One region of the Massilia sp. S19_KUP03_FR1 genome, then DNA from elsewhere that is predicted to be linked to it. Evidence: predicted binding sites of a transcription regulator. Region 1 holds the regulator's gene; each other region holds the start of a gene.
The links. Region 1 encodes sigma-54, which starts transcription at its own class of promoters, with help from an activator protein. Its sites were predicted from a motif close to TGGCANGNAANCTGCTTT; they were not measured.

Region 1 (3,274 bases):
GTAGATCAGGTTGAAGGTACGCCGTCCCAGCATGGCACCGACGCCGAACTGGCCGATCACGAGCTGCCCGGCGTTCGCGGCGTAACGCACTGGCAAGCCCGAGCGATACAACCGGCTGGTGCCTACCGCTGTGTCGAGCTGCATGCTGCACGCGTTACCGTCGAGTGTGACCGGCAGGACGATGGCGACTCTGTCTGTCACGAAACCCGGCTGCGCCTTGATCGCCCAATTGAAAGGATACCAATCGCTCGCCGCCGCGGCAGCAGTGAGCCACGTGAGTGCCAGTATCGGCACGCAGCATCGAAGCAAGCACATCATCATCGAATCAACCTTCTTGTTGAGCATGTTCTTTCGATGATAATTTATAAGTTACCAGAAAGCAAAAAAGGCGCCCATGAGGCGCCTTCCCTGTTCAGTTGGTATGCATTACACCGGGACGGCAACGCCCCCTTCAGTCAGGTGTTTGATGGCCTGATGGTCATGCTCGTGTACTTTTTCCTTGTATTTCATGACCTGGCGGTCGAGCCGGTCGATGAGCGCATCGACGGCGGCGTACAGGTCGTGCGAAAGGCTTTCGACGTGCAGCAATTTGCCGGACATTCGAAGATTGATTTCTGCTTTTTGTCGTTTGTCTTTTTCCGTCAGATTGTCGACGGTGAGGATCACGGCGATGTCGATCACTTGATCGAAGTGGCGGCGAATGCGTTCCAGTTTGGCCTGGACATATTCGCGAATGGCGGGGGTTACTTCAAGATGATGTCCACTGATGGTGAGATTCATACATAAACTCCTTTGAAGAAATGCCACGCTCGGTGCCGTACGCGATGCGCGCCGGTCGAACGCCTTACATGGACTTGCGCAAGGTAACAGGAGGGATCTTTAATGCTTCACGGTATTTCGCGACCGTGCGGCGCGCGATGACCATCCCCTGTTCCCCCAGCATGTCCGCGATCTTGCTATCAGAAAGTGGATTTTTAGGGTCTTCTGCTCCTGTGAGTTGCACAATCAATGCCCGGATCGCCGTCGAGGATGCTTCTCCTCCCGCATCGGTGGCGACGTGGCTGCCAAAAAAGTACTTCAGCTCAAACATGCCGTGTGGGGTCAGCATGAATTTCTGGGTGGTGACACGTGAGATCGTGCTCTCGTGCAGACCTAGTGTATCAGCAATCTCCCGAAGAACAAGTGGCCGCATGGCAACAGCACCGTGCGAAAAGAAATTCTTTTGGCGCTCCACGATGGCCTCGGAAACGCGCAGGATCGTGTCGAAACGCTGGCGCATGTTCTTGATCAGCCACTTCGCTTCCTGCAGTTGCGCGCCCATCTGGGCTTCGCTCTTGCCCTGCTTGAGCAAGGCGGCATAGGCGCTGTTCACGCGCAGGCGCGGCATCACGTCCTGGTTGAGCATGCACACCCACGCGCCCTTGACCCGCTTGACCACCACGTCGGGCACGACGAAGTCCGACACGTTCGACGCAAACACGTTGCCGGGGTGCGGATTGCAGGCGCGGATGACCACTTGGGCCTCGCGCAAATCTTCATCGTCGCAATCGAGTGCTTTTTTCAGCTTGGTGGTTTCGCGCTGGGCGAACCAGGTCAGGTGATTTTCGACGATGGCCAGCGCCATGCGCCGCGTAACCATCGGGATGCCCGCCATGCGCCGGATCTGCAGCGCCAGGCATTCGGACGCATCGCGTGCACCCACGCCGACGGGATCGAAACTCTGCACCAGCGACAGCGCCGTTTTCAGTTCATCGAGATCGATCTCAAGTTCTTCCGGCAGGCGCGCGTGGATGTCGTCCAGCGACTCCTCCAGGTAGCCATTGTCGTCCAGTCCATCGACCAGGATTTCGACCAGCGCGCGGTCGCGCTGCGACAGCACCGCCAGGCGCGCCTGCTCCATCAGGTGCTCGCGCAGCGTGGTGCCGGACGCTTCGATCTGGGGGCGCGATTCTTCGTCGTCGCTGCCCTTGGCGCGGCTGCTGTCGCTCCAGTCAGTGTCGCCGTCGTGGCTGACCTGCGCTTCTTCGCCGCTGCCGCCGCCCTCTTCTCCGCCACCTTCGGCCGCGCCTTCAGCAGGCGCCGGCGCATCCTGGCTGCCTGGCGCGGGAGGGGCTTCGCTCTGCGCGCCTGGTGCGTTGATGGCGCCGTCGCCCAGCAGCCGCACGGAGCGGTCGAGCGGGTCGTCGAGGCGCTCCAACAGCGGGTTGTCGGACAGGGCCTGCTCCAGCTCCTGGTGCAGCTCGAGCGTCGAAAGCTGCAACAGCCGGATCGACTGCTGCAACTGCGGCGTGAGCGCCAGGTGCTGCGAGGTCCGAAGCTGGAGTGATTGTTTCATCCCTTACATCCGGAAGTGTTCGCCGAGGTACACGCGCCGCACCGACTCGTCCGCGATAATATCGTCGGGACGGCCGGAGGCCAGCACCGCACCCTGGTTGATGATGTAGGCGCGGTCGCAGATGCCGAGCGTTTCGCGCACGTTGTGGTCGGTGATCAAGACGCCGATGCCACGCTCTTTCAGGAAGCGCACAATGCGCTGGATCTCGATCACGGCAATCGGGTCGACCCCGGCGAACGGTTCGTCGAGCAGCACGAAGCGCGGATTGGTGGCCAGCGCGCGCGCAATTTCAACGCGCCGCCGTTCACCGCCGGACAGCGACATGGCCTGGTTCTCGCGCAGTTTTTCGATCTGCAGGTCGGCCAGCAAGGTGTCGAGGCGATCGTTGATCTGGGCCTTCGACAGCGCCTTGCCGTCCACGGTCTGCAGTTCGAGCACGGCGCGGATATTGTCTTCGACGGTCAGCTTGCGAAACACCGACGCTTCCTGCGGCAGATAGGACAAGCCCATGACGGCGCGCCGGTGAATCGGCAGGCTGGAGATGTCGACGCCGTTGATTTCGATGGCGCCGGCGTCCGACGGCACCAGGCCGACGATCATGTAGAACGACGTGGTTTTGCCGGCGCCGTTCGGGCCCAGCAAACCAACCACTTCGCCGCATTTGACCTGCAGCGACACGTCGCGTACCACCAAACGTTTGCCATAACTCTTCTGCAGCCCCCGCACGATCAGGGTGCTGCCGCTGTCAATTTCCGCCATTATTTCTTACCCGCTGGGGCTGGGGCTGGGGCTGGGGCTGGGGCCGCAGCTGCGGCGGCCGCCGTTTTACGGGGTGCCAGGATCAGCGTGCCGCGGCCTTTGCCGACACGGCTCTCGCCACTGACGTCATTGCGCACCAGCGCGACTTCCTTGCGGCTGTCGTAGGAAATGAATTCGCCA
Region 2 (3,274 bases), on a different contig from region 1:
TCGGACATCAGGATGGCGCGCCCGATGCATCCCGTGCACAGAACGTCCAGGACCCGCAGCCGAAGTGGGATTGGGTGCGCGTGGGAAGCGACAAGCTGGTCGCTTATCGGCAGGATGGCAGCGCGGAAGGCGGCGGTAAAAAAGTGGAGGTCGTGTTTGAGCGCAGCGGCTTTGCCAACTGGAAGCTCACCGCCTTGCGGCTGCCGTCGTTACAGCGCTGACGCCGTCGCGTCGGACCACGTCATCCGCGCATGCGCACGGAAACCGGACCTGCGCCTCGGGTGGCCACTTGATGGCATGATGCGCATGCCAGGCGGTGCATTTTTTGTGGGCGGCGGCACGATAAGGGACGCAAGTGAACATCACGACATGGGACGCACCATTCAACCAAGGCTTCGCAGCCGACCTCTTGCTGCGCCTGCGCCAGGTGCGCTGGAGCGACGCGATTACCGATGACTGGCAACAGGGCACGGCGCCGCAACCGTTGCGCGCGCTGGTCGATTACTGGCTGGAGCAGTACGACTGGTCGCGCGCCGCCACGCGCATCAACGCGTTGCCGCACTATCGCGCCTCGGTTGATGGCGTTGACCTGCATTTCCTGCATTTCAAAGGCGCCGGCGCGGCGCGGCCAGCCTTGCTGCTGACGAATGGCTGGCCGTCCAGTTTTGTCGAATACACCAGGCTGGCCCCGCTGCTGGCGGACTTCGACGTGGTCATGCCGTCCCATCCCGGCTATGGTTACTCCAGCCGCCCCACGGCACCGGGCCAGGCTGGCAGCGTGGCGCTGTTCCATCGCCTGATGACCGAGGGATTGAACTATACGAACTATATCGTTTCCGGCACGGACATCGGCGCCGGTGTCGCCACGCGCATGGCGCTGGCGTATCCGGACGCGGTACGCGGCCTGCACATTGCCGCGGTGGTCGATCCGCCGCTGGACGATAGCGCGCCGCCGCTGACGGACCAAGAGCGCGCCTACCAGAAGCAGGTGCAGACGTGGAGCGCCGACGAGGGCGCCTACCTGCACCTGCAGGCGACCCGGCCGCAGACGGTGGCGTATGCGCTCAATGATTCACCGGTAGGTCTGGCCAGCTGGATCCTCGAGAAATTCCGCTACTGGAGCGATGCCGGCCCTGACCTCTGGGACGTGTTTCCGCTCGATATGCTGTTAGATAACATCAATATCTACTGGTCGACGCAAACCATCGGCTCGTCGATGCGCCTGTACCATGAGTCGCGCCACTTGCGCGCGCCGCTGGTGGCAGGCGACCGCGTCGTGGTGCCCACTGCGGTGTGCATGTGGCCCCGAGACCTGGTCACCGCACCCGCATCCTGGGCCCGGCGGTTTTACAATCTGCAACGTTACACCGTGCAGCCGCGTGGCGGGCATTTCCCCGCCTGGGAGCAGCCGGCGTTGTATGCGGCCGACCTGCGCGCGTTTGCGGCGATGCTGTCCTGAAAGCCTGCCGGGCTTGAAGCTTTCGCTTAGTGAAGCGTGATGTTTTTTATCGTGGAATCAGGGATTTCCGTCAATCGAGCCGCACTGGCTGTTTTCGTCGTGCGGCACATCTATCCCATCCGGCACTTTTTTGCGGTCCGCAGATTCATGCCGGCCACATGCTGTCGGCAAATCTTACACTGCGCGTGAAAAAAGCTGCATCGACGCAGGACGGCGGATGGTAACTCTTTGTTATCGAACGATGTTTATTTTCTGGCATCAAAATTGCTCCGGCATTCAACCGGATTTGAACATCCAATTCCTGTCTGTCCACCCAAAGTAGCGCTCGCTCATGACGAAAGTACCAAATGAAAAAAATACTGTATTTCATCCTGTTCTCAGCCACTGTCGCAGCCGCCAATCTGGCGCAGGCAACGCCTTCCTTGTCGTTCCTGGTCAGCGGCGACACCTTCAATACGACATTCTCGTTCACGAATACCTCGACTGACGGCGCGAAGATCGAACGTTTTGTGCTGGATTTGTCGACCATCACGGCTGGCGGACCTTATTGTTTCGATACAGTCGATGGCGGACCGTGCAATCCCGATCCACAGTCGGCTACCCCGTTTTCTGCTGCAAATGGGACGAATTTGACGACCGGTTTTACAGGCCCGGCCGTGGTGGCAGACGGCGCCTCCGTGCTCGACCTTCATTTCAGCGATTTCAATGTCGGTGAATCCTTCCAGTGGAAGATCGATGTCGACTCGCTAGTCCAGTCGTCGATTTATGGCAACGACCTGATCGGCGCGACGGTGATGGCCTATTTCTCCAACGGCCTGACCGCTGTCGGTGCGCTGTATGGCGTAGACGGCGATCCGCAAGCTGCTGCACTGTCCATCGATGCCGTCGTACCGACCACCCATGTTCCTGAACCGGGCACACTGGCCCTGTTTGGCCTGGCTGGCGCTGCATTGTTGTATCGCCGCAAGCAAAAGTAAGCAGCGTTTATCGCGCTATCTGCACCAATCCATCCTGACGTCGATCCACCATGCAGGCCCGGATTGGGGCGCACGAACTTAGCCTGCAGCGTCCGGCATTCGCGCGATGACCTTGATTTCGAACTGGAAGCCATACAGCCACGTCACGCCGATCCCGGTCAACGTGGGGTAGGGCGCGCCGCCCCAGTATTCCTGCGCGACGCCCCAGATTTGTTCAAACTGGCGCGCCGGGTCGATCATGAAGACGGTCACATCGACGACGTCGGAGAACGAGGCGCCGGCGGCCAGCAGGATGGCGTTCAGGTTGGCGAAGGCGAGGCGGACCTGGGCCGCCAGCTCCGGCTCGGGCGAGCCGTCAGCGCGGCTGCCGACCTGGCCGGAGACAAACAAAAATCCGTTCGAGACGATGGCGGGCGAATAGCGGTTCTTTTCATACAGCGCCTGGCGGCCGGCGGGGAAGACGACTTGACGGTTTGACATGGTGAGCTCCTGTGGTGTGAACGATGCAGCCACTGTACTGGCGTGCCATTCGTAGATAAACAGGCTGGCTTGTCCATCATTGTTTGTACAATGCAAACAATTGACTGGGGAGGCAGGATGGATCGTTTCGACGCAATGCAGGCGTTCGCGCGCGTGGTGGAGGCCGGCAGTTTTACCAGGGCGGCGCAAACCCTGCACATGAGTAAAACCACGGTGACCCAGCTGGTGCATCAGTTGGAAGCTCGCCTGCGCGTGCGGCTGCTCAACCGCACCACGCGCAAGGTGAACCTCACCGCCGACGGCGCCATCTATTACGAGCGCGTGCTGCGCCTGCTGGCCGACATGGACGACGCCGAGA
Region 3 (3,274 bases), on a different contig from region 1:
CGCCACACTGGTGCCGCCCGGCGGCCTGGTGTCCAACTTCCACATGCTGGGCGACGCCTTCGAGCGCGCGCGCGGCATCGTTCCCGATTACAAAAAGCCGGGCATCTGGGAAGAAATCGAACACGTGCTGGGCAGCGCCGACATCCCGGCGCACTGGCAATACGACGTGCTGATCGTCGACGAAGGCCAGGATTTTTCCAGCGCCTGGCGCGACGTCGTGCTGCGCATGTTAAAACCCGGCGGGCGCGCCATCTGGCTGGAAGACCCGACCCAAAACCTGTACGGCCGCGAGAGCGTCGCGCTGCCGGGCTGGGTGACGCTGCATTCGCACACCAACTACCGCAGCCCGCGCCAGATCGTCGAACTGCTGGCGGCGATCGGCGAAGCACGCCAGCCGGTGGAAGCGGCCAGCCCGTTCGCCGGTGCCGACATCGATTACCTGGTTTATCCGCAAGGCGACGTCGACGCCATCCTGGCGCAAACCAAGCACGCAATTACCTTGTGCCTTGCGGACGGCTACAAGCGCCAGGACGTCGCCATCGCCTCGTTTCGCGGACGCGAAAAATCCGTGATCCTCAAGCTCGACACGCTGGGCGATGCGCACACATTAAAATCGTTCACGGGCGAATACGATCTGTTTGGCGACCAGGTGTTCCGCGACGGCGGCTTGCTCGCCGAATCGGTCTATCGCTTCAAGGGACAATCTGCGCCGGCGGTGATTTTTACCGAGATCGATTTCGAGGAGATCGACGAGCTGGTGTTCCGCAAGCTGTTCGTCGGGATGACGCGGGCGCGTTTGAAACTGGTGCTGGTGATGAGTGACCGGGCGGCGGAGAAATTGCTGGACCGGATTTGATCCGGTCGTGGGAACCATCTGTACGCCGCACCGATGCACGGTGCGGCGTGGTGTGGCTGGTCAGGTGTTGCGGCGACGACGCGCCAGCAGGCCAGCCAGGCCCAGGCCGAACAGGGCGATGCTGGCAGGCTCAGGGACATCGCTCACTTGCAGGTCGAGCGACACCGGGCTGCCGCCGCTGAAGCCGAACAAATACTGTCCCGTTGCGCCGTTCACCGAGCCGCCGATGGTGAAATAGCCCTTGTGAAGCATGTCCTGCAGCGCTGCAGCATTGAGTTTGAAGTTCAGTACATCGGTGCTGCCTCCGGTGGCAACGGCGTAGCTACCATACTTGGTGCCTGTGCCCAGGTCAGCGAAAATTGCGGAACTGTATCCGACGTTGTTGTTGACGACGCTGGCGGCGGTCGTTACATCCCACAGATTCAGGCTGACGGCGGCATTTTGGGTGCCGCGGGCGATGCGCATGGTTGCGCTGGTAATCGTGCCGGCGATCTGGCTCAAATCGAAGGTGAAAAAGCTGCGCACCTCATTGGCACCATTATTTCCAGTGAAATAATTGTCGTTACTGTCAGTGCTCGGGTTGGATGCGACAGCACTCCACCAGCCTTGATTGTTGACGCCCCTGTCGAACGTTGACTGGGCTGTTGTGACCGTGATGGCCGTGGCGCTGGCGGTGGAGGCGACTGCAGTGAACGTGGTCAGGATCAGGGCAGCAAGAATTTTTTTCATGATGTACCAGGAATTGAGGTGGAGTAGAAATTTCCTATATGCATTATTCGTGCCACATGGAAAATGTCGTTGAAATACAGCAACTTATGCAGAGGGCATACTTCGCTGCGCTGGTGTGTGTAAGATTTTTCGACAGTTTGCCTGACCGTATACCAGCGCTGATCTTGCTGAAGCTGTCGCTGAATAAGCGTGGGAGGGCGGCGCGGAAGGTGCTGGGTCGGATTTGAAGTGGTGGTCGCGGCTGCGCTCCGACAAATATCAAAGGTCGGCGACCGCCGAAGTTTTTAGTGACGCGTCGTACCTACGAGGCCCGCGCCGCGCATTTCGCCGCGTTCGATCACGCCATTACGCAGCGTCGTCGCTGTCACACCACACGCGTTTGACATTCCCCGGGCCTGATCTAAGCTAAACCTCACCGACGCAAGGCCGACCCGTAAGTCCGTATTGCGTCATCGTAGCCCCGCTAAAAATCGACGCCACCGGAGACCGAAATGTCTACGCAACCAACACTGCGGGGTGCTTGCGCGTCCCGCTTCATGAGGATGGCCATGAGCCTGCTCACCACCATCCTCCTGTGCGCCAGCGCCGCCGCAGCGGTCTTGCCCCTGCCAAAGTACAACGTCAGCGTCAATGACGTGTCGGTTTCCGGCTTCTCGTCCGGCGCCGACATGGCCGTGCAAATGCACTTCGCCTATTCGAAGACGATCAAAAAAGGGGCGGGCGTAATCGCCGGCGCACCGTACTACTGCTCGCAAGGCAACGTGACGATTTCGGTAACCGCCTGCATGCTCAACACCGCTCCGCGCAACCTGTCTTACCTGTATTCCATCATCAACACCTGGTCCAGCAACGGCTACATCGATCCGACCAGCAATATGGCCGCATCGAAGGTCTACCTGCTGTCCGGCACCCTCGACTCCACGGTCCGGCAACCGGTGATGAACGACTTGCACACCATGTACGCCAACTACCTGCCGGCCGCCAATATCGTCTACAAGAACGACCTGGCCGTCGAGCACTCGATCCCCACCGATTACTTTGGCGGCGCGTGCACTTTCAACGGCATCCCCTTCGTCGACAACTGCAATTTCGACACTGCGGGCGCCATCCTCAGCTGGCTGTACGGCCCGCTGAACGCGAAAAACGTCAGCACCTTGAGCGGCGTCTTTATCAACTTCGACCAGGCGCCGTTCTGGGGCAACTTCAATCCGCTGATGCACGGCATGTCGACCAGCGGCTACGCTTACGTGCCGGCCAGTTGCGCGGCCCAGCAAGCCTGCAAACTGCACATCGCCTTCCACGGCTGCCTGCAAAACGCCGGCACTATTGGCACCGCGTTTTACCAGAACGCAGGCTACAACCGCTGGGCGGATACCAACCAGATGATCGTGCTGTATCCGCAGACGGTGGCGACGGCCGCAAACCCGGGCGGCTGCTGGGATTGGTGGGGCAGCGACGACCTGAATTTTCCGGGAAAGAGTGGTGGGCAAATGGTGGCGATCAAGACAATGATCGATCGCATCGTCAGCGGGAACACTGCCACGCCATACACGTGCGCTAACTGGTACGACAGCAATTACATGCACGTGTATTACGGGCGTGCGTACGTAGGAAGTGACGGGCAGACGTATGCGATCAATTCGAATCAGTACCTTGGGTTTTACTCGCTGGGGGCGTACACGGATGTGA

Region 2: V6M87_RS00495 (PEP-CTERM sorting domain-containing protein) is a predicted target of sigma-54. The motif match lies at 1,713-1,730, and genes of this name have one in related genera.
Region 3: V6M87_RS23070 (PEP-CTERM sorting domain-containing protein) is a predicted target of sigma-54. The motif match lies at 1,623-1,640, and genes of this name have one in related genera.

Annotation. Positions count from the first base shown of each region.
Region 1 covers NZ_JAQQPS010000014.1:165,235-168,508, reverse strand. The annotation lists gene V6M87_RS17035 (hypothetical protein) at 1-345, opposite strand, end outside; gene hpf (ribosome hibernation-promoting factor, HPF/YfiA family) at 427-780, opposite strand; gene V6M87_RS17025 (RNA polymerase factor sigma-54) at 845-2,335, opposite strand; gene lptB (LPS export ABC transporter ATP-binding protein) at 2,339-3,094, opposite strand; gene lptA (lipopolysaccharide transport periplasmic protein LptA) at 3,094-3,274, opposite strand, start outside.
Region 2 covers NZ_JAQQPS010000001.1:110,639-113,912, forward strand. The annotation lists gene V6M87_RS00485 (DUF2939 domain-containing protein) at 1-221, shown strand, start outside; gene V6M87_RS00490 (epoxide hydrolase family protein) at 356-1,459, shown strand; gene V6M87_RS00495 (PEP-CTERM sorting domain-containing protein) at 1,807-2,436, shown strand; gene V6M87_RS00500 (RidA family protein) at 2,515-2,916, opposite strand; gene V6M87_RS00505 (LysR family transcriptional regulator) at 3,034-3,274, shown strand, end outside.
Region 3 covers NZ_JAQQPS010000025.1:53,323-56,596, forward strand. The annotation lists gene V6M87_RS23065 (ATP-binding domain-containing protein) at 1-856, shown strand, start outside; gene V6M87_RS23070 (PEP-CTERM sorting domain-containing protein) at 917-1,585, opposite strand; gene V6M87_RS23075 (extracellular catalytic domain type 2 short-chain-length polyhydroxyalkanoate depolymerase) at 2,134-3,274, shown strand, end outside.